DNA from 3 places in the Methylobacterium nodulans ORS 2060 genome. Region 3 is predicted to be linked to each of the others. Evidence: riboswitches for the same ligand, from Rfam matches in the RefSeq annotation. Region 3 holds a riboswitch; each other region holds the start of a gene.
The links. A riboswitch is a leader RNA that binds a small molecule or an ion and turns the genes downstream of it on or off. The one in region 3 is predicted to bind cobalamin.
Positions count from the first base shown of each region.

Region 1: linked by a shared signal. The riboswitch ahead of MNOD_RS10350 (CbtB domain-containing protein) and the one ahead of MNOD_RS06790 (TonB-dependent receptor) in region 3 are both predicted to bind cobalamin.
Region 2: linked by a shared signal. The riboswitch ahead of MNOD_RS14855 (TonB-dependent siderophore receptor) and the one ahead of MNOD_RS06790 (TonB-dependent receptor) in region 3 are both predicted to bind cobalamin.

Region 1 is NC_011894.1:2,250,663-2,258,278, reverse strand. Features, by position in the region: gene cobN (cobaltochelatase subunit CobN) at 1-1,436, opposite strand, end outside; gene cobW (cobalamin biosynthesis protein CobW) at 1,518-2,552, opposite strand; gene MNOD_RS10360 (DUF1636 family protein) at 2,549-2,905, opposite strand; gene MNOD_RS10355 (CbtA family protein) at 2,917-3,648, opposite strand; gene MNOD_RS10350 (CbtB domain-containing protein) at 3,731-3,907, opposite strand; cobalamin riboswitch at 3,939-4,137, opposite strand; gene cobU (bifunctional adenosylcobinamide kinase/adenosylcobinamide-phosphate guanylyltransferase) at 4,217-4,750, shown strand; gene cobO (cob(I)yrinic acid a,c-diamide adenosyltransferase) at 4,753-5,361, shown strand; gene MNOD_RS10335 (outer membrane protein) at 5,522-6,376, opposite strand; gene MNOD_RS10330 (cobyric acid synthase) at 6,669-7,616, shown strand, end outside.
Region 2 is NC_011894.1:3,235,088-3,242,703, reverse strand. Features, by position in the region: gene MNOD_RS14860 (hypothetical protein) at 1-185, opposite strand, end outside; gene MNOD_RS14855 (TonB-dependent siderophore receptor) at 185-2,389, opposite strand; cobalamin riboswitch at 2,518-2,725, opposite strand; gene MNOD_RS41510 (FkbM family methyltransferase) at 3,470-4,615, opposite strand; gene MNOD_RS14845 (hypothetical protein) at 4,543-5,553, opposite strand; gene MNOD_RS14840 (hypothetical protein) at 6,059-7,616, shown strand, end outside.
Region 3 is NC_011894.1:1,488,203-1,495,818, reverse strand. Features, by position in the region: gene MNOD_RS06810 (ABC transporter ATP-binding protein) at 1-203, opposite strand, end outside; gene MNOD_RS06805 (2-hydroxyacid dehydrogenase) at 465-1,424, shown strand; gene MNOD_RS06800 (AprI/Inh family metalloprotease inhibitor) at 1,421-2,185, shown strand; gene MNOD_RS06795 (iron-containing alcohol dehydrogenase) at 2,247-3,428, shown strand; gene MNOD_RS46200 (hypothetical protein) at 3,397-3,561, opposite strand; cobalamin riboswitch at 3,793-3,985, shown strand; gene MNOD_RS06790 (TonB-dependent receptor) at 4,245-6,362, shown strand; gene MNOD_RS06785 (PepSY domain-containing protein) at 6,384-7,616, shown strand, end outside.

The sequences.
Region 1 (7,616 bases), 760 kb from region 3:
AAGGCGCCATCGCGCAGCAGCGGATCCGCCGCCGGCTCGCCCCAGGCCGCGTTGAGCGCCGCGCGGGCCTCCGGCGGCAATCGCCGGAACCAGGTCCGATACGCTTCGAGCGGCACCGCGAAGCCCGGCTCGTCCTCGGTGAGCGCGCGCATCAGCGCCTCGGGCGCCGGAATGCCCTCGACCGAAAATCCCTCAGTCGCCAGGAGATCGAGGATCGCGACCGCGCTTGCGGGCGTGTCGAGCCCCACCGCGAAGCCCGCCCGCCCGCCGCGGGCCGGATAGTCGGACAGGACGAGCGCCAGGCGCCGCTCGGTGCGGGGCGTCCGGGCGAGCCGGACCCAGGCGGCGGCGCGGGCGGCGAGCGCGGCGCATCCGGCGACATCCGGCACGGCCCGGCGCTCCGCGTAACCCTCGATTGCGGCGACCTCCTCCTTGAACGAGATCGGGAAGCCCGAGAGCCGCCCGTCGAATTCCGGCAGCGCCACCTGCATGGCGAGATCGGCGGCGCCGAGGCCCCGCCCGGACGCCGCCCAGGCCGCCTGCGGCGCCCCAACCGTGAAGGCCTGGATCACCGGGCAGCCCGCCGCATCGAGCACGAAGCCGGCATCCTCCCGCGCCGAGAAGGCCGTCGCCGCCACGATCACGTCCGGCGGATGCGCCGCGATCGCCGCGCGCACGGCCGCGACGGCCTCCGGCTCCTTGAGGCTCGACACCGCGACGATCACCGGAGCGAGGCCCCGCTCGGTCAGCGCCGCCGCGAGCATGGCCGCGGGGGCGGTGTCCCCGCCGAGGATCGCCGACCGGTAGACGAGGATCAGGGCCCTGCCGCCGAGGCTATGCTTCGGAAGCGGCGCCGGCACCCGTGAGAGATCCGCCACGCCGCAGCCCGGGCACCACACGAATCCGCGCGGCAGGGGAAGCGGCGGCTCGGCCTCGACCCGGTGGCCGAGTTCGCCCGCGATCCGCACGAGCAGCCAGCGCAGGTTGTCGACGCCGCCCGCTTGAAAATAGCCGTCGAGGCGCTCGCGTAAGTTCGCCGACACCGTCCCGAAGGCGTCGAGCCGCGGGTCCGGCCGGTCGTCCCCGGGCAGGATGGCGAGCGGGATCGCCTGCCTTCGGCAGGTCTCCGCCAGCCGCTCGATGCCGTAGCGCCAGTAATCGAGCCCGCCGAGGCAGCGCACCAGCACGAACCGCGCCCGCGCGATCACTTGGCTTACATAGAGATCCACCGACAGCGGATGGCGCAGGCGCGCGAGCTTGGCGAGGCGCAGGCTCGGCATCGGCATCAGCCGGCTCGCCTCCGCCTGGGCCGCGGCGAGGCCCACCAGATCCGAATCGGTGAAGGACAGGGCCACGACATCGCCGGGCGCCTGGCCCAGATCCACCGCCGCCTCGCCCTCGTCGAGGGACACCGTATCGACGCGCAGGAGATGCATCAGGCGCCACCCTGTCCCAAGGCCCGGGGCGCCGCCCCGGGACCCCGCCAGAGGGCTCCCGCCCTCCGGACACCCGTGATCCTAGCCCTGCAGGGCTGCCGTGACCGCATCCCGGTCGAAGCCCGACAGGCCGATCACCATCAGCCGCCCGTCGCGCGGCTCGCCCGCATGCCAGGGCCGGTCGTAGTGATGCGCGATGCGCCGGCCAACCCCCTGCATCACCAGCCGCATCGGTTTCCCGGCCACGGCGCAGAAGCCCTTGATGCGCAGCACGCCCGGCACCTCCGCGGCCCGGGCCACCCGGGCCGCGAGGTCGTCCGGCGAGCCCGCCGCCCCGACCGGGATCGCCACGCTCTCGAAATCGTCATGGTCGTGGTCCTCCTCGGTCTCGTGATGCGAGGGCCGGGAGGCGAGATCGCTCTCCGCTTCGGCCTCGAGGCCGAGCAGCACCCGCGGGTCGATCGCGCCATGCGCCGTCTCGACGAGCTTCACCGCCCGCGGCAACTGCGCCTCGATCTCCGCCCGCACCCGCGCCCGGCTCTCCGGGTCGAGAAGGTCGCCCTTGTTCACCACGACGAGGTCGGCGCAGAGGAGCTGGTCCTCGAACACCTCCTCCAGCGGGTTGTCGTGATCGACGGATCGGTCGGCGGCGCGCTGCGCGGCCAGCGCCTCCGGATCCTCCGCGAAGGCGCCTGACGCCACCGCCGGCCCGTCCACCACCGCGACCACGCCGTCCACCGTCACCCGCGAGCGGATCGCCGGCCAGTTGAAGGCCTGGACCAGGGGCTTCGGCAGGGCGAGGCCCGAGGTCTCGATCAGGATGTGCTCCGGGGGTTCCGGCCGGTCGAGGAGCCGGTTCAGGGCCGGCACGAAGTCGTCCGCCACCGTGCAGCAGATGCAGCCGTTCGGCAGTTCCACCACCGCATCCTCGTCGCAGCCCGGCACGCCGCAGGAGGCGAGCAGGGAGCCGTCGAAGCCGACATCCCCGAACTCGTTGACGATGATCGCGAGGCGCCGCCCGTCATTGTGCTCCACCACGTGGCGCACCAGCGTGGTCTTGCCCGCCCCGAGGAAGCCGGTGACGATCGTACAGGGAATCTTCTGAAGCAGATTCATGCGGAAAACGGGGGGATGCGGGCGATGACGCCCTTGCGAAAGGCTTCCGGCCGCTCGCGCCAGGGCACGAGACCATCCGGCGCGGCAGTGTAGCGCGACAGCCCGTCGCGCAGGATGGCGGGGGCGCTCGCCGGGTCGAGGTCGCCATAGACGTAGGTCCAGCGGCCAGGCGAGGAGACCGCCACCGTGCAGGGCCGCTTGCAGACCGACAGGCACTCCACCGGCTCGACCCGCACGCCCTCCCCGGCCAGGGTTTCGGCAAGCGTAGCGTGCAGGCGGGCGCCGGCCCGTGGCCCGTCGGGCGGATCGGATTCCGCCCGACAGGTGGTGCAGACATAGAGGGTGACGGCCATGCGCCCGGTCCTCACGCCGCAGGCTTGCGGGCGACCGCATCCCAGGCCCAGCCGAAGGCGAGGCCCAGCACCGCCCAGAAGGCGAAGGCGACAGCGATCGAGCGGGCCGCGAACTGCGCCGCGACTGCGGCCGGCAGCGCGCTGCTCTCGGCCACGTGCGGCGCCCCCCAGACATGCGGGGCCACGATCAGCGCGAGCCCGGTCGCCACCGCCAGTGCGCCGCCCCGGATCGCGACGAGATAGAGGCCCGCCGCCGTGGCCAGCGCGGTGGCGATCCACCAGGTCTGCCGGAGCGCCAGCGCCTCCCCGCCCATCCCGGGCAGTTCCGGCGGCAGGCCGATTGCCGGCGCGAGGCTCGCGGCGAGGAAGCCGCCGATGGCGAAGCGCAGGGCCTCCCCGCGCGTCACCGGGCGGCCCGTCGCCAGCAGCACCGCCCCGAGGAGCAGCGCATAGCCGACCCCGCTCACCAGCGTGGCGAGCGCCGTGAAGGCGAGCCGCGGCAGACCGGGCGCCGGCTGCCACTCCTCGGTCTCCGCGCCGGCCCCGTGGCCGGCCCCGTGCTCCGACCCCGCATGGGCGAGCACGATCAGCGACGAGGCCTGCACGGGCTCCAGGCTCGCATGGGTCTCGTACTTCTCCGCTTCCAGGATCAGCGGCGAGGTCAGGGCGAATTGCAGCCCGGACGCCACGCAGGCGGCCAGGAATCCCGCGACGAGGGCCGCGGAGAGCAGTCGGATCGTCATGGCGGCAAATCCCGCATGGGCGAACGCCCGCGCGGCGCCGAAGCACCGGGCGGGGCGAGCACCGATGTGAGCGAGCGGTCGCTCAGTGGCAGGGGAAGTTATGCGCGTGGCGCCAGTCGTGCGCGGCATTGTGCAGCGCGGCCGCCGGCGAGAAGCCCGACATGAAGAGCAGGCCGAGCCCGAGGATGGCGGCGACGAGCACCGCATTCAGCCGTTCGCCGGCGAGCACGGGAGAAAGGGTACGAGTGACAGCGACCATGACGAACTCCTGCCGCCCCGCCGGCGGCGTCGAGAGGAAGCGGGTGACGGCAGGTCTCCTGGCTCGCGGCATTGCGAGAGGTGCCCGCCGCCTTCCCGGATCGCTCCAGTGGCCGATGGCGGGCCCGCGCCGCTCACAGTTGCGGGGGCAGCCGCGGCTTTCGGGGATCAGCCCCGTCCCGCGTTCCCTTTTCACCTCGTTGCCGAGGCACCGTCGCGGGAGACCGTAGCGGGTCGGGCCCGGGCTTGCAATCCGCGCGAGGGCGGCCGAAGGGGAGCACGGCTTGGATTTATGGAGGAGGGGCTTTTTGTGGCGGGTGAGGCGACGAGGGGGCCGCGGCTGACCCTGGTTCTCGGTGGCGCCCGCTCGGGCAAGAGCGCCTATGCGGAAAGCCTTGTCCAGGCGGAGCCGGCGCCCTGGATCTACGTCGCGACCGCGCAAGGCTACGACGATGAGATGCGGGCCCGCATCGCCGATCACCGGGCCCGCCGGCCCGCCGGCTGGGAGACGCGCGACGCCCCGCGCGACCTCGTCGGGGTGCTCGGTGCGACACCGCCCGGACGGCCTGTCCTCGTCGACTGCCTGACCCTGTGGCTCAGCAACGCCCTGCTGGACGAGGCCGATCTCGCCGCCAAGACCGGGGCTCTCGTCGCGGCCTGCACGCGCCATCCCGGGCCTCTGGTCCTGGTCTCGAACGAGGTCGGCTTCGGCATCGTGCCAGACAACGCGCTCGCCCGGCGCTTCCGCGACGAGGCCGGGCGCCTGCATCAACGGCTCGCCGCCATCGCCGACCGGGTCGTCCTGGTGGTGGCGGGCCTGCCGCTCGTGGTTAAGGGAGAATGAGGATGGACAGCGACGACGAGGCCGCCCGACACCGCGCCAAGATGATCAAGCGCAAGGCGGTTCAGGACGCGGAGGTGGCGGGCAAGACCATCGAGAAGGGCCTGCTCATCGTCCATACCGGGCCGGGCAAGGGGAAGTCCACGGCGGCCTTCGGGCTGATGCTGCGGGCGCTCGGCCGCGGCTGGCGCGTCGGCGTGGTGCAGTTCATCAAGGGCGCCTGGGAGACCGGCGAGCGCCTCGCCCTCGACCGGTTCGGCGATCAGGTGGCGTGGCACACGATGGGCGAGGGCTTCACCTGGGAGACCCAGGACCGGGCGCGGGACGTGGCGGCCGCCGAGGCCGCCTGGGCCCAGGCCCAGCGACTGATGCAGGACGGCAGCATCCGCCTGCTCATCCTCGACGAGCTCAACATCGCGCTTCGCTACGAGTACCTGCCCCTCGACGAGGTGGTGGCGGTGCTGCGCGAGCGGCGGCCCGACCTCCACGTGGTCGTCACGGGCCGCAATGCCAAGCCCGATCTCGTCGCGGCCGCCGATCTCGTAACCGAGATGGGCCAGGTCAAGCACCACTTCGCCGCGGGGGTGAAGGCGCAGGAGGGGATCGAGTTCTGATCCCCTCCCGGTGACGGCTCATACCACCGGTCATTTTCTTGTGACCGGTGGTTCCGTTCTCGAATTTTCGCCAAGCCGCAGGCTTGGTGTCGACAATTCGAGATGGCTCAACGGCCCGCTGCGTCAGCATCTGCTGCGTCAGCAGCCCGGGCCGTTGGTATCAAAGTCCGCTGAACTTGTAGTTGAACCCGGCCCGCACCAGGTTGCCCTCGGTGCGGAAGCGCGACGTGAAGGAGCCGGGCGAACCGGCGAGGCCGGTGTTGTTGATCAGCACGTTGCGGCTGCCGAGGTCGTAGTGGAGGTACTCGGCCTTGATCGTCACGGCGGCCGACTGGACGCCGATGAGGCTCAGGACGTTGAGCCTCGCGAGGAAGCTGTCGTCGGGGATCGCGTACTCGATGCCGCCGCCATAGGCGAAGCCGGTCCTGAAGTCGGTGATCTGGCCCGTATAGGCGACCACGCCGCCGGGGTTGAAGAAGGTGGCGCCGGTCGTCACGTCGCCATACGCAAGACCACCGAGGCCGTAGACGAAGAAGCGGTCGAAAGCATAGCCGGCGCGCCCGACCAGCGTGCCGAGCCAGCCAAGGCCCTGCCGGTAGGCGCTCCCGAAGACCGGAACCGTCGGGCTCAGATAGCCCCGGTTCTTCTCCAGGTCGGTCCAGGCCCAGTCGGCCTGGACGCCGACGACGACGCCGCTGCCCGGCGTGAACTGGTAGTTGTAGCCGAAGCCGCCGCCGATATTGGCGAAGCCGTCGACCTCGGTGAAGATCCTCGGCGCCCGGACGAGGCCCGCGACGGCGGCCGCATTGACCGCCGTGTTGCCGACCGTGGTGATGCGCGTGCGATCGGTGAAGACGTAGTCGGTATGGAGGCCCGCATAGAAGCCCGTCCAGGTGAAGACCGGGACCGGCGTGAAGACCGGCGGCGGCGGCTCGCGGCGGGGCAGATCGGCCGCGCTAGCCGCGCCGGCGAGGAGCGCCGTGGCGGCGCCGGTCAGGAGAACAGTCTTGAACATCGGCGCACGTCCGGGTTGATTGCACGGATAAGTGCGACATTAGCGCGAAGCGTGGCCGTCACCTATGGCCGGCGGGCCACACTCCCGGGCAAGTGGCGCGCTTCGTGGCGGAGGGCGGGTCTGCTGGAGGATGTCCAGGAGAAGTGGACACCATTTCTCCGTCCGGACATACGACATAGGGAAAGCCGAGCCGCCCCGGGGTCCCATGGGCGGGGCCCGCCTGCGCGCAAGCGCCTGCCCGGCGAGGGACGCGGATCCGCGAAAAAAACTGCCGATGACCGCCCGAACCCTGATGATCCAAGGCACCGGCTCGGATGTCGGCAAATCCCTGATCGTGGCCGGCCTTTCGCGAGCCTTCGCGCGGCGGGGCCTGCGAGTGCGACCCTTCAAGCCGCAGAACATGTCGAACAACGCCGCGGTGACGGCGGAGGGGGGCGAGATCGGGCGGGCGCAGGCCCTTCAGGCCCGGGCCGCTTGCGTGGCGCCCTCCGTCCACATGAATCCCGTTCTGCTCAAGCCGCAGAGCGAGACCGGGTCGCAGGTGGTGGTCCAGGGCCGCCGGGTCGGCACCGCGAAGGCGCGGGAATACCAGGCCTGGAAGCCGCGCCTGCTCTCGGCCGTGCTCGACAGCTTCGACCACCTGCGGGCGGAGGCCGACCTCGTCCTCGTCGAGGGGGCGGGCTCGGCCTCCGAGGTCAATCTGCGGGCCGGCGACATCGCCAATATGGGCTTTGCCCGCGCGAGCGGGACGCCCGTGGTGCTCCTCGGCGACATCGACCGCGGCGGCGTGATCGCGAGCCTCGTCGGCACGAAGGCGGTGCTCGATCCGGACGATGCCGCGATGATCCGCGGCTTCCTGGTCAATCGCTTCCGGGGCGATCCGAGCCTGTTCGCCGATGGCATGGCACTGATCGCGGCCCGCACCGGCTGGGCCGCCCTCGGGCTGATCCCGCATTTCCCCGAGGCCGCGCGGCTTCCCGCCGAGGACGTGCTCGGGCTGAAGGGCTCGGTGCGCCCGTCGGCGCGCCCGGGGGCCCGGGTGATCGCGGTGCCGGTGCTCCCCCGCATCGCCAATTTCGACGACCTCGATCCGTTGCGGGCGGAGCCGGGGGTGAGCGTCGTCCTGGTGGAGCCCGGGCGCCCGCTGCCGGCGGAGGCCGACCTCGTCCTCCTGCCGGGCTCCAAGACCACGATCGCGGACCTCATCGCCTTCCGGGCTGAAGGATGGGACATCGACCTC
Region 2 (7,616 bases), 1.7 Mb from region 3:
TCAACCGAAACCGGCACGGCTCCCAAGTCTTTGATTTTTCGCGCTCCCTGACGTCGAACCGGCATCCACTTCGGCGGGGAGCGCTCCAGCGCGAGGAGCGCCTGCCGCTCGGCCGCCGCTGGGCCGAGGGAGGTCCGGAAGACCGGCACCGCGTCGTAGGCGTCGAAGGCTAGGCGGATCGCCATCAGAACCGCACCGTCAGGGTGCCGGTGACGCGCCGCGGCGAGCCCGGATAGACCCGGAACACGTTGAGCGAACTCTCGTAATAGGTGGTGTCGAACACGTTCTCGACGTTGAGGCCGAAGCGGACGTTCTCGTAGCGGTAGTAGGCCAGCGCGTCGGCCGCGACGTAGGCCGGCAGGGTGAAACCGGTGCCGGCCGCGTCCCCCGCCCGCGCGCCGACCCCGCGCAGGCCGGCGCCGACCCCGAGCCCCTTCCAAGGCCCCTCCTGCACCTCGTAGACCGCGAGCAGGCTGCCGCTGTGCCGCGGCACGTTGATGAGGGCTGCGCCCACCGGCAGCACGTTGTCCTTCGTCACCACCGCGTCGGCGTAGACGTAGCCCGCCAGGATCTTCAGCTCCGGCGAGAGCTGGCCGGCCGCGGTCAGCTCGAAGCCCTGACTGCGCACCGCACCCGCCGCGAGCGAGAAGCCGCTGTTGGCGGGATCGGGGGTGAGCACGTTCTCGCGCTCGACCCGGAACGCCGCGCTTGTGAGGTTCAGGGCTCCGCCGAAGAGGTCGAGCTTCGCGCCCACCTCGTAGCCGAGGCCGGTCTCGGGCTCGAACGGGCCGGAGCGCGCGGCCGCCGCCGCATCGACCCCGATATTCGGCCGGAAGCTCGTGCCGACATTGGCGTAGAGGGCGAGGTCCGGCAGCGGCTGGTAGACGAGGCCCGCCCGCGGCGTCGCGGCGACCCGCGACTGCTCGGTCAGGCCGCGCGGGACGCGCTCCAGGAAGGACTGTTCGAAGAAGTCGAACCTCACGCCGAGGAGCGCCTTCCACTCAGGGCTCAGCACGATCTGGTCCTGCGCGTAGAGTGCGGTGTTGGTCACCCGCTCCAGGGTGTTGCGCGGGATCGTCAGCGGCGGCCGCGCCTGGCCGTAGACGGGCGCATAGATGTCGAGGGCGTAGGGGCTCTGGCGGAAGTTCGAGCGGGGAGACACGGTGCGGCTGTCGGTGCTCTCGCGCTCGAAGCCGAGGAGCAGGGTGTGGCCGATCCCGCCGGTGTCGAAGCGCCCGACGAGTTCGGCCTGGCCGATCGCCACGTCCCAGCGGTAGTCGCGGAAGTTGCGGTCGCGGGAGACCGTGCGGTTATCGGCCGCGATGGCGCGGACCTCGGCGGCCTCGCCCACCAGCGAGCCGGTGTTGAGGTAGGTGGCGAGCCGCATCTGCCAGTCGGCGTCGAAGCGGTGGTCGACGCGCACCTGCATCGCGTCGGAGGACTGGTTCACGCTCTGGCCCGGCTCGCCGAGGAAGCGGGAGATCGGCAGGAAGCCGAGCTGCCGGTTGATCGCGATCACGCCGCGGTCGAAGACGACGCGGTTGCGCAGGAACTCGGTCTCGACCGTGATCCTGGTATCGGGCGTGACCTGCCAGCTCAGCACCGGGGCGACGAGGAGCCGGTCGCCGTCGACGAAATCACGAAAGCTGTTCTGGCGCCCGGCCGCGAGGTTGAGGCGATAGAGGAGCGTCCCCTCCTCGTTGAGCGCGCCGCCCGCATCGAGGGTGCCGCGGACCTGCTCGAAGGAGCCCCACAGGCCGCCCATCTCGACGAAGCGCTCGGCCGTCGGCTGCTTGGTGATGATGTTGACGAGCCCGCCCGGGTCGCTGCGGCCGAACAGGCCGCCGCCCGGCCCCTTGAGCACCTCGATCCGCTCGACGTTCTGGGTGTCGGGCGGGGGCGGATAGCCGCGGTTGAGCGGGAAGCCGTTCTTGTAGATCTCCGAGGTGGCCACCCCGCGCACCGCGTAGCTGAACAGGGTCAGGCCGCCGAAATTGTTCTGCTGCGCCACGCCCGGCGTGTAGTTGAAGACGCGGTCGACGCGGGTGGCGGCGAGATCCGTGATGACCTCGCGCGGGGCGACGGTGACGACCTGCGGCACGTCGCGCTGCGACGTGTCGGTCTTGGTGCTGCTCACCGCCCGATCGGCGCGGAAACCGGGTGTCGGGCCGATCAGGCTGATCGCGCCCGAGGCCGCTGTCGGGGCGCCGGGCCCGCGCCCCTCCACCACCACCTCCTCCAGGGCGATGGTCGATTCCTCCGCGAACGCATCCGACCCGGGCGCGCCGACGGCCACGGCCGCCGCGAGCACCCAGTGCGGCCTGCGCCGGAGGCGCACCGACGATCGTCTCGTGCGCTCCCCGAAGCAGGGAGAGGGCTGTTGGATCATGGCCGGGCTCAGACGAAAACTCACTGGTGCGCTCAAGGTTGTCGAGCGTTCGCCCAGGGATTGCCTGCGCGGATGGGCCTTGGGAGTGCCGCACCGCTCATGCGCTCCACCGGGACACCCCGCCCGAGAGTCGTGACCATGCCAAGGCAGGTCTCCTGGCTCGCGGGTCGCCGCTTCTGCCTGGCCTTCCCAGTGCTACGCACCAGTGACCGTGTTCGGCAGAGCTCGCCGCTTACAGTTGCGGGGGCAGCTTCGGCTTCGCTCCTTGAGAGCCCACCGAATTCCCTCTTATCCCGCAGGCACGAACCCACGGGAACCTTGGCAACGAGACCTTTGCCGCGACGAGGCGGCGGGTCAACACGCTGCGGCATGTAATGTAATATTGTTACGACTTATGTGACCCGGAGAGCACAGCCTTCCCGGCAGGGATGCCGCGAGCGGGGGCCGCAGGACCGGGCGCCCGCTCCGCGGCAGCCGCAAAGGCGCTTACGCAGATGTGTCTGTGCCGATACAGTCCGCCGCCGGCGCCCAAGGTTTCTGTGGGGAAGGCGTGAGGATTGTCCGATCGGCCCGGCTCTGGCTCAAGGACGGAACCTCGGACAAGCTCTACGAGGTCGATCTGGTCGAGAACGACGCGCTTGCGATCGCACGCTCGTCTATGGCACGGCCGGCCTTGCGACGATGGAACTTGGTGCAAGGGGACCCATTGGCACGGCCGCCGGCAATAAGTGGAAGACCGGCTACCTGGTCAGTGCCGGCATCGAGCATGCCCTCACCGACAATCTGTCGCTCAAAGGTGAATACAATTATGTGTGACTTACTCAGGACTTCAAGATCGGCAATGACAAGATAGAACTGACCGACCACATCGTGAAGGCCGGCATCAACTATCACTTCTGAGATCAGATCGGCGGGCCATGGCAGGAATCCAGCGGGATCTACTGAGGATCAATGCCGCCAATCCTGTCATGGCTGATCTCTACCTCGGCAATGGTCCACCCTGAAGCAGGTCTTGATCCAACGGAGGACGGATCCGATGGGAGTGAACCGCGCCGGGTTTCTCGCGGCTCGCCTGTCGCCTCAGGCGAACTGGTCCGGTCCGAACACCCGCCGGTGCGGGGGAAGTTCCCAGACGGTCTCGATGAAGGCGAGTTTCGCGGCCCTCTCCGGGTCGAGCGCCGCGGTCCGCGCGGCGTCGCAGGTGAACCAGGCGTCCACCTCGACGACGTCGCCGTCGAAATGGTCGACCGGGGTGATCCTGCGCAGGGCCAGCCCGAAGGGCTGCAGCAGCCGCACGAGGTCGTGCAGGAGCTTCTGGCCCTCGTAGATTGGGTAGAGGTGCGCCTTAAGCTTCACGCCCAGGCAGTGGGACAGCGTGTCGCCGAAGCCCTCCAGCACCTCGTACTCGAAGCCCTGCACGCCGATCTTGATCACCTCCGGCAGGGGCGCCTCGCCGCAGCGCACGAGGGTGTCGTAGCGCACGCAGTCGACATCGACCGTGTGGGTGACCCGGAAAGCGGGCTCGATCGAGTACCGCCGCAGCAATTCGCTGTTCGGGGCGAGCAGCGAGGTGCAGTCGAGGCTCTTGGCGACGTTAAGGGTGCGCCGCTCGGCCCGGTTGCTCAGCGCCCGCTCGAGAACGATCCCGCCCGGGCGCTGCGCGATGCGCTCGCGGATGGCGGCCGCCTCTGGGGGGTTGGGCTCGAACACCACCGGCCGGACGCTCTCGAGGTAGGGCTGCCACTCTGGCCCGATGCCGCCGAGCCCGCCGATGTCGACGAAGACGACGGGCGGGAATCTCGGCTTGAGCGCAACCTCCGGCGGGAGGCTGGGGAACGACCGGGTGATCTTCCCCATCCAGAGGTCGGCGACGGCGCCGATGTCGATGACGACGGCACCGCTCTTCTTCAGCTTGTGGGCGTAGATCTTGCCGAGCATCCCGGCCGCGACCAGGAACAGCTGCCCGCGGCGATCGGCCGGGCGGTCGAGTTCCTCGCACAGCTCACGGAAGCGGTGCGGCCAGTGCGCGCCCTCGACCGCCTTGGCGCCGAGCGTCTCCTGGTGGATCTGCTCGCCGGGTACCTTGTGGTGCTCGACCTCGCCGATCCCGTAGGTGCGCCGGAGCGCCTCAGGCAGGTCGTCATGACAGCTGATCAAGCCGACCCGCTTGCGGCCGCGCAGCAGCCGCGCCAGGGTGCCGCTGAGCAGCAGGTCGTAGTGCAGCACAGCGCTGTGTGCATCGAGGTTCTGGCGGCCCAGGCCGGGTCGCGGTCGGCGAGCATCAGGACCTTGCGCATCGTGTTGACCACCCAGGCGATGCCGCGCCGGGATCCGAGCCCGTACTCGTGGTCGACCAACTCCGCCCAGATGCCGCCCAGGGAGTCCGCCGCCGGGATCGCCTCGTTGAAGGCCTCGATCGCCCGGGTGAACTCCGGATCGTCGAGGACCGACTCGTCCTTGAACCAGATGTCGACGAACTCGCGGCGGTTGGCGCGGTAGTAGTCGCAGTGCGCGGCCTCGTCATCGGCGTCGATGATCGTGCAGGATCCCTCACCGTCGCCGAGGCGCAGGAACAGGTACGGCGACCCGATGTCGAGGGCTCTGACGATCTCCCTCTCGAGGTCGGCGAGGCTGGCGCGGGCGAACCGCTCCTTGACCTCATCGAGCATCCGCCTGGCCTGGTTGTAGTCGAAGCGTGAGAAGAGATCGACGAACTGACGATGGATCGCCGCCTCCCGGGCGAGTTCCGGGAACCGGGACTCGACCTCCGCGATCAGGCTCAGCGCCCGCTCTGCATTGCCGATCCGGACGTGCTGGGCGGCCGTGAACAGCACCATCTCGCCGGGGAGAGCCCCGTCGCGGTGGGCCGCGTCGAGGTAGGGGACGGCGCTGCGGGGGTCGCCGCAGTGGATGCAGACGTTGTTGGCGAGATGCCTCAGGCACGGGCCCCAGAACTCCGGGAACGACATGAACCGCGTCGACACCCGCAAAAGCGCCTGCAAGTCGTTGCCGCGGTGGATGAAGTAAGTGATGCGCAGGGGCACGATCCGGAAGTCTTCCTCGGCAGCGCGAGACAAGATGTAGCTGTAGAGGTTCTCCTGATCCGCATGATTTCCCGACTGAAGAATGCGGGCCCATTCCACGATCGTTTCGTCAGAAATCATCGTCCTCTCTCTTTCGTTGCCCGGTAACGGCTGCTTGCGGGCAAAGACGATCCATAACCGCAGAAGGCGTGCTGCGATTTTCATTACATGAATTTCCTTGACTAGACTTAAATTCCTTGATTAGACTTCCGCCGAGGGCCGGGCGGGCGCTGTATCGTTGCCTACGCGGGTATTTTTCTCATGCGCTCTGCTCCCCCCAGCCGGCCGCCTGGGTCATTCAACCGGTGCTAGTACTCCAGTTTATTCGAGCAACGTCGATTACGCAACGGCATTCGGGCCACGGCGACACCCCCTTGCGCGCAAGCTCGGATCGGCTTGCCAGGCGCGTTCGATTGCGCGACATACCTTGCGCGCTAGACCGCACCGTACCTCACCAGAACCCGTCGATCTTGTCGCCCGGGTCGTGGACCTGATCGGCGCTCAAGCGGCCGCAAAAAGCGCTTACGCAGATGTATCTGTGCCGATACAGTCCGCCGCCGGCGCCCAAGGTTTCTGTGGGGAAGGCATGAGGATTGTCCGATCGGTTCGGCTCTGGCTCAAGGACGGAACCTCGGACAAGCTCTACGAGGTCGATCTGGTCGAGAACGACGCTCTTGCCTCCGACCACCGTTTCCTCGTCAACGTGCGGTATGGCCGCCGCGGCGCGCTCCTGCGGGAGGGATCGAAGACGCCGGCCCCCATCACGCGCGAGGCGGCCGACAGGCTGTTCGACAGCATCGTGGTGTCCAAGCTCAACGGCGGCTACCGCCGGGTGGATCAGCCGGCGGCGGGGCTCGACGCCGAGCCCCGGGGCGCTCCGGGCGATGCGGCGGCGCTCGGCGGCCGCGGGCATGTGCTCATGGCGCGGCTCGAAGCCTGCCTGCGCAGCCCCTGGCCCGCGAAGGAACTCGACCGGCTGGTCTGGCGCATCGGCGAGCTGCGCCTGGCGGCGGCGGGGCCGGCGCTGATCGCGCTCGCGGGGCGGCAGGGCCCGGCGCGGGCGAGCTACTCCCTGGTCTGGGCGCTCGCCCGCGCCGCCGGCGGCGGCGCGGCGCCCACCCTGGAGGCGATCGCCGCGGGCGCCACCGAGACGATTGTGCGCGACCTCGCCCGCTTCGCCCTCGTCTCCCCGCTCGCGGGCGACGCGCGACGGCCCGACGGCGGCGGCGATCTGCCGGAGCCGGTCGCCCGCGCGGCGCAGGCACGCAACCCCGACGCCCTCCTCGGCGCGCTGACGGACCTCGCCGGACGCGAGCCCGTGCGGGTCGGAAATACCCTGGTGGTGCTCGGCCGCATGGCGCAGGGCGATCCGGCGCTTCACGCCGCGCTTGCCGCGACGCTGCTCCGGCTGCCGGCCCGGCCCCCCTACCTCATCGGGCTGCGGCGCCTGTTCAAGCACGCCGAGATGGCGGACGACGCGGTTTTGTTCGCGGTGACCGCCCACCGGTTCGAGACCGCGCAGCCGATGTATTCCGCACGCCGCTCGGGAAGCGGGCGGCCCTACGTGCCCGAGCTGAGGATGGCGGTGCCGATCGCCGAGGTCCACGGCGCGCCGGACGCTCGCGTCGGCCTGTCGGAGGCGACGCTCTTCTACTTCAAGCGCCGCATCTGGCGCGCGCTGCGCAAGCGCGCCGAGGTCGCCGATCCGGCCTTCGCCGAACTCGCGGCGGCCTTTCTCCTGTCGCTTCGCCCGCAGGACATGGCACGGCCGACCACCCGCACCTCCTGGCGGCGGGAAGAGAACGGGCGCTGGAGCCGCGAGGACCGGGTCTCGGGCCCGCTCGCCCGGAACTGGACGGCAAGCCAGCTCCTTTGCCGCAACGATCCGGCCATCCGGCTGCGCTACGGCAGCCTCACGGCGCAGGAAGCACCGGCGCGCGGCGAGGCCCCCGGCACCCGCCCGGAAGCCTTCCCGTCCCTGTGGGACGCGCGGCCGGACCTCGCCCTCGACCTCGCCGCCGACAGCGCCTGCGAGCCGGTCTCGCGTTTCGGCGTGCGGCTGCTGAAGGCCGCGCCCGATTTCCTGCGCGCCGCGCCGCCCGCTGCGCTCGCCCGCCTCCTGCGCGCTACTGACATTGCGGCGC
Region 3 (7,616 bases):
TTGACGACGCGCGACCCGATCCGGATCTCGCCCGCCGTGATGTTCTCAAGCCCCGCGATCATCCGCAGGAGCGTGGACTTCCCGCAGCCCGAGGGGCCGACGAGGATCACGAATTCCCCATCCTGGATGTCGATGGAGACGCCGTGCAGGATCGGCGTGGTGCCGAAGGATTTCTGGACGTTTCTGATCTCGAGTCCGGCCATCGCCTCTTCCTCCCGTCGGTCAGGCCCCGGCCCGGAGTGGCCTGCGGGGGTGAATGACGGAGCGGCAGCGCTGCCACAAGCAGGCGACGGATTCGTGACGACGCGGCGCGTCGGGCTTCATCGCGCTTCCTTCCCTAAGGGTGGGCGGCTTGCCGCCTCTCATCGTTCGGGGCCATCATCGGTTGCCACGGGCGCGAGATCAAGCGCCCGCCACCTGCATCCATCGTCGGATGCAGAGAGGCCGATGAGAGGGAGACGCGCTTGAAGTCCACCGACCTGCTGATGCTGCGGCCGATGATGCCGCTCGTCACCGAGAGCCTGGAGCGCCTGTTCACCCTGCACAGGCCCGAGCCGGGGACGGATCCGGAGCGGCTGCTCGCCGAGGTGGGTCCGCGGGTGAAGGGGCTGGCGGTGAGCGGCGTTCGGGTGGACGGGGTGCTCCTCGACCGGCTGCCGGCGCTGGAGATCGTCGCCAATTTCGGCGTCGGCTACGACACGATCGACGCCGTGGAGGCGAATCGGCGGGGCGTCGTCGTCACCAACACGCCGGACGTGCTCACCGACGAGGTGGCGGACCTCGCGGTCGGGCTGCTGCTCGCCACCGTGCGGCAGATCCCGCAGGTCGACCGCTACCTGCGCGCCGGCAAGTGGCTGGAGAAGCCCTATCCGCTCACCGGCACCCTGCGGGGGCGGCGCGTCGGCATCCTGGGGCTCGGGCGGATCGGGCGGGCCATCGCCCACCGGCTGGAGGCGTTCGGCGTCGCGATCGCCTATCACGGGCGGCGGCCGCAGGCGGATGTGGCTTACGCCTATCACCCCTCGCTCATCGACCTCGCGCGGGCGGTGGACGTGCTGATGGTGGTGGCGCCGGGCGGGCCGGAGACGAAGGGCATCGTCAACCGGGAGGTGCTGGAGGCTCTCGGCCCCGAGGGCATCCTGATCAACGTCGCGCGCGGCAGCCTCGTCGACGAGGAGGCGCTGATCGCGGCGCTCCAGGACGGCACGATCCAGAGCGCGGGCCTCGACGTCTTCGCCGACGAGCCGCGGGTGCCCGCGGGGCTGATCGCGCAGGAGCACACGGTGCTGCTGCCCCATGTGGGCTCGGCCTCGGTCCACACGCGCTCCGCGATGGGTCAGCTCGTGGTGGACAACCTCGTATCGTGGTTCTCCGGCAAGGGGCCGCTCACGCCCGTCGCCGAGACGCCCTGGCCGCGGCCGTGACCGCCCGCCTCCTTGTCGCCCTCGCGGTCCTCACCCTCGCGGCCGCCTCGCCGCGGGCGGCCGGGGCGGATCCCGCCCGGCCGCGCACCGACGCGGAGGCGCTGGGCACCTGGACCCTCGCCCTCGACGGCAGCTACCGGCGCTGCGTCGTGACGCTGACCAGCGAGGCCGCTTCGGGCGGCCACGCGCTGCGCTTCCCGGCCGGCTGCCGGCGGGCGCTGCCGATCCTCAACGGGCTTTCGGCCTGGCGGCTGGAGGACGGGGCGCTGCGCTTCCTCGACCCGGAGGCCAAGCCGGTGCTCGACTTCGCCCTCGCCGAGACGCCGGGCGCTCTCAAGGCGGCGGGCTCGGGCGAGACCTACGCCCTGGCACCGGAGGGGCCGCGGGCCGCTCCCCCTCTCCCGCCGGTCACGCCGGTCGCGCTGCCCCAGTCCGCGCCGGCCGCGAAGCCGCCGCCGGACCTCTGGCCGACACCGCCCGCCGCGCCCGAGGGGGTCGCGGGCGTCTACGCGCTCGACCGCTACGCCGAGACGGAGACCTGCCGGCTCGCCCTCGATCCCGGGGCGCTCCGGGTGCTGGAGGGCTGCCGCGACCTCGGCCTCACGGTGTTCGACCCGGTCTCCTGGCGCTACGAATCCGGCCGGCTCACCCTGATTGCCCGGCGGGGCCACGTGGTGACGCTGCTCCCGGTGGGCGAGGGCCGCTGGCGTCGCGAGCCGCAGGTCGGCATGGCCTTCGTGCTGCGGCGGGTCGCGCCGTGACCCGCACCGGTCTCGACAAGGATCCGTCCGCCCGCGTCGCCATGCCTTTCGAGGTCGCCCCATGACCCCCTTCACCTTCCAGACCTGCCCCAACATCCTGTTCGAGCCCGGCGCCACGGCGAAGCTGCCGGAGATCATCGGGCCGCTCGGGGCGCGGCGCATCCTGCTCGTCACCGACCGGGGCGTGCGGGGAGCGGGGCTGACCGCGCCGGCCGAGGCCGCGCTCCAGGCGGCCGGGCTGAGCGTCGGCATCTATGATGCGGTGGTGGCCGACCCGCCTGCGGCGGTCATCGAGGCCGCCGCGGCAAGGGCACGAGCGGAGGGGACGGACCTCGTGCTCGCGATCGGCGGCGGCTCGGCCCTCGATACGGCGAAGCTCGTCGCCTATCTGGCGCGCAGCGACGAGCCCCTCGACGCGCTCTACGGCGTCGGGCTCGCCAAAGGGCAGCGCCTCCCGCTCGTCCTCGTGCCGACCACGGCCGGGACCGGCTCCGAGGTGACGCCGATCGCGATCGTGACGACGCCGACGACCGAGAAGAAGGGCGTGGTCTCGGCCGCCCTCCTGCCCGACTGGGCGGTGCTCGATCCGGACCTCACCCTCGGCCTCCCCGCCTCCGTGACGGCGGCGACGGGCATCGATGCGATGGTGCACGCCATCGAGGCCTATACGAGCCGCCACAAGAAGAACCCGATGTCGGACCAGTTCGCCCGGCAGGCGCTGACGCTCCTGGCGGGGAACATCCGCACCGCCTGCCGGGAGGGCTCGGACCGTGCGGCACGGGGAGCCATGCTGCTCGGCTCGATGCTCGCCGGCATGGCCTTCGCGAACGCGCCGGTCGCCGCGGTCCACGCGCTCGCCTACCCGATCGGCGCCCTCTTCCACGTGCCGCACGGGCTCTCGAACGCCCTCGTGCTGATGGGCGTGATGCGCTTCAACCTGCCCGCCGCGCAGGCACTCTATGCCGAGCTCGCTCCGATCCTCGACCCCGCGGCAGCCGGGCTTCCTCCGGCGGAGGCCGCCTCCCGCTTCGTCGAGAGCCTCGGGGCGATCTGCCGCGATTGCGGCGTGCCGGATTCGCTCGCCGCGATCGGCATCGGCGAGGCGGATCTGCCGCGGCTCGCCACCGACGCCATGAAGCAGACCCGCCTCCTCGTGAACAACCCGCGGGAGGTCACCTACGCGGATGCCATCGCGATCTATTCGGAGGCGCTCACAGGACGAGCCAGACCAGAACCTCGGTGACCAGCGTGGCGGCGATCGCGAGCCCGAGCGCGGTCAAGGTGGGAAGATCGCCCGCGGCAGTGCCAGTCGCCAAGCGGACCTGCGGGGCGGGCACGGTCTGGGCAGCAGTCGAAGTCAGAACCTGAGCGCTCATCGGGAGATCCTTGCACGGAGAGACGGCTGGAACGGCGTCGTCCGGATTCGTCTTGGCCGGGCGGGCCGCGCCCTGCCTTGATCCGGATCAAGCCCGCCGCCCGGGGGACCCGGTGAGCCGCGACGGTCGCCGCGGATGGCAGGCGAGGCTCGCGGGCTCCGGCGGAGCGCGGCCCGGCGTCAGCGCCCTTGGCCGCGGTCCGGCAGCGATTGACCGCGGGGCATCCGTACGGCTACGCATGCGGCGACGGTTCCCCTTGGGGATCAAAAGGGAACGCGGTGAGGGCTGGCGCCCGAGGCCGCGGCTGCCCCCGCAACTGTAAGCGGCGAGCCCTCCATCACCACGTCACTGGGGTCTGCCCTGGGAAGACGATGGGGGGCGGCGACCCGCGAGCCAGGAGACCTGCCGTCAGCCGTGGTCACACGCGAGCACGCCGGGCGGGGTGTCCTGGTGGAAGCCGGAGCGGGCGCGCGGCGGCCGTCGGCTTGAGCTCGCGGTGACGTGCCACATGCGTCGCCTGTCCCGCCTTGCCTGCCGCTGCCCGCCGACATGCGCCCCGCTCCGCTGCCGCAAGGCACCGCAGAGACTGGGATCGTCGCCGCCGGACCATACGTAACGTTATAACGTTACATTCTGCGCCGCTTCGGCTAAGGACGGGTCCGACGCCCCGCTTCGGATCCCGCATGACCGCGCTCCGCTCCTCCCGCTTCTCCCTCTTCGCCCTCCTTCTCGCCGTGCCGGCCGGCGCCGAGGAGATCCCCCTCGACATGATCGAGGTGGCCGGCCGCCTGCGCGAGGGGCCGCCGCCCGGCCTCGCCCTCTCCGCGCCGGCCCGCTCCGGCAGCCGCCTCGGGCTGACCCCGCTGCAGACCCCGGCGAGCCTCGACGTGATCTCGGGCGAGACCATCCGCGCGCGCGGCCAGACCACCATCGCGGATGCGGTGACGCAGAACGCCACCGGCATCACCAGCATCGCGCATCCCGGCAACGGCAATCTCTCCTTCACCAGCCGGGGCTTCGCCGGGCCGGGCTCGGTGCAGCAGCTCTACGACGGCACGAGGCTCTATGTCGGGGCCGGCACCGTCACCTTCCCGTTCGACCCCTGGTCGGCGGAGCGGATCGAGGTGCTGCGCGGGCCCGCCTCCGTGCTCTACGGCGAGGGCGCCATCGGCGGCGTGATCAACGTGGTGCCGAAGAAGCCGGTCTTCACGCCCGTGAACGAGGCACAGGCCGCCCTCGGCTCGGACGGAACGGCGCGGCTCGCCCTCGATTCGGGCGGGCCCATCGGCGAGGCGATGGCCTATCGGCTGAACATCAGCGGCAACCGCGCCGACGGCTGGGTCCGGCCGGACGGCGACTTCCGCAACCTCGCGCTCTCCGGCGCGGTCACCTGGCGGGCCGCGCCCGATCTCAGCCTCACCCTGTCGCACGACCTCGGCTACAACGAGCCCACCCGCTACTGGGGCTCGCCGCTGATCGGCTCCCGCGTGCCGGAGCGCATCCGCTTCACCAACTACAACGTCGCCGATGCGCGCATGGCCTGGCTCGACAACTGGACGCAGCTGCGCACGGAGTGGAGCCCGAGCCCGGACGTCACCATCCGCAACACCGCCTACCGGCTCTCCGCCGAGCGGCACTGGCGCGACGTCGAGCAGTACACCTTCCAGCCGGCGACGGGGCTGATCCGCCGCAGCGACTACATCGAGATCCTCCACCATCAGGAGCAGATCGGGAACCGCTTCGACGCGACTGTCCGCGGGAGCCTGTTCGGCCTGCCCAACACCGTGGTGGCCGGCTTCGATGTGAACCGCATCGCCTTCGACCGCGACAGCAACGCGCCCTTCGAGGGCGTGAGCTTCGTCAACCCCTTTCTCCCCGTGCCGGGCTCCTTCCTCAACCTCGCCGGGACGCGCCGGGACATCATCTCGCGGGTGAACCAAGCCTCGGTCTTCGCCGAGGACCGGCTGGAGCTGACGCCGCAGCTCGCGCTGATCACGGGCGTGCGCTTCGACGCGCCCACCGTCTCCGTCGCCCGGCCGCTCGCCGGCACCGCCTTCACCAAGACCTTCGAGTCCCTGAGCTACCGGGTCGGCGCCGTCTACAACCCCGTTCCCGACCTCGCGCTCTATGCGCAATACGCGACCGCGGCCGATCCGCTCGGCAGCCTCATCACCACCACCGTCTCGCAGGCGCAGTTCGACCTCGCCACGGGCCGGCAGGTCGAGGTCGGCGCGAAGGGCATCTTCGCGGGAGGCCGAGGCGAGTGGACGCTGGCCGCCTACCACATCGCCAAGGACAACCTGCTGGTCCCCGATCCCGACCGGCCGGGTGAGTCGCGGCAGGTCGGCCGGCAATCCGCGCGGGGCGTCGAGGCGGCCCTGTCCTTCGCCCTCGACGATCACTGGCGCATCGAGGCCAACACCGCCCTGCTCCAGGCGCGCTACGACGCCTTCTCCGAGCGGGTGAAAGGGCAGGTGGTATCCTACGCCGGCAATGTTCCGAAGGACGTGCCCCAGCGCGTCACCAATGTCTGGATCGCCTACGCCTTCGCGCCGGGCTGGGTGGCGCGGCTCGGCCTCAACAATGTCGGCCCGGTCTTCAGCGACTTCGCCAACACCGCGCGCCGGCCCGGCTACACGCTCGTCAATGCCAGCCTCGACTGGCAGGTGACGCCGGATTCGCGCCTGTCGCTGCGCGGCTACAACCTCACCGACCGGATCTACGCGGTCTCGGGCAACACCAATTCCTGGCTGCTTGGGCCCCCGCGCTCGGTCGAGCTTGCCTATCAGGTGACGTTCTGACGGATGCGGTGGTCCAAGCCCATGAAACGGTGGCTGCATCTCGGCCATCGCTGGCTCGGCATCGCGGCCGGGCTGTTCTTCGCCGTCTGGTTCGTCTCCGGGCTGGTGATGCTGTTCGTCGGCTTCCCCGCCCTGACGGAGGCCGAGCGCCGGGCGGCGCTGCCGCCGCTTGCCCTCGATGCGGTGCGGCTCGGGCCGCAGGAGGCGCTGGCGGGGCTCCCCGGTTTTCCGGCCGCCTTCACCCTCTCCATGCGGGACGACGAGCCGGTCTACCGCCTCACGGGGCCGGATGGCCGCCGGCTTGTGCTCTCCGCGGTCACGGGCGCGCCGCTGCCGCCGCTGAGTGCGGAAGCGGCGCTCGCCCTCGCCCGCCGACACCCGGCGGCGCGGAACGTCGAGGATCGCGGCGTGGTGGAACGCGACCAGTGGACCGTCACGGCACGCTACGATGCCTCGCGCCCGTTCCGGGTCGTGGCGCTCGGCGACCCGGCCGGGACGGAACTTTATTTTTCGGAAGGCACGGGAGAACTCGCCCTCGACACGACCCGGGCCGAGCGGGTGTGGAACTGGCTCGGGGCCGTGCCGCACTGGATCTATCTCACGCCCCTGCGGGCCGAGGCCGCGCTCTGGCGGGAGGTGGTGCTGTGGCTCTCCGGCATGGCGCTCGCGGCGGCGGTGAGCGGCTTCGGCCTCGGCCTGCTGCGCCTGCGGCGAAAAAGGCTCACCCCCTATCGCGGCTGGCGCGCGTGGCACCACCTTGCGGGCGTGGCGGGAGGCCTTGCGGTTGTCACCTTCGTGTTCAGCGGCTGGCTGTCGATGAACCCGAACCACTGGTTCGGCCCGCGCATGCCCGATGCCGCGGCGCTCGCCCGCTATGCCGGGCAGGCTGCCCCGGCCTTCCCGCCGGGCCGCGAGACCCTCGCCCTTGCGCCGCCGGGCAGCGTCGAACTCCGCTTCGCCTGGATCGGCGGCCATCCGCTGGTGCTGGCCGCCGGGCCCGACGGCGTCCGGCCCTGCTGCGGCACGGAAGTGACGCAGGACCGCATCCTGGCGGCGGCGAGCGGCCTCCTGCCGGAGGCCCCGCTCGCGACGGCCCTGCGGCTCGACGCGCCCGATGCCTACTGGTCGGACCGGCACGGGGCGCCGCGCCTGCCGGTGCTGCGCCTCGTCTTCGCCGATCCCGCCGCCACATGGTTCCACGTCGATCCGGGCACCGGCGAGATCCTCGGGCGGATCGACCGCAGCAGGCGGGCG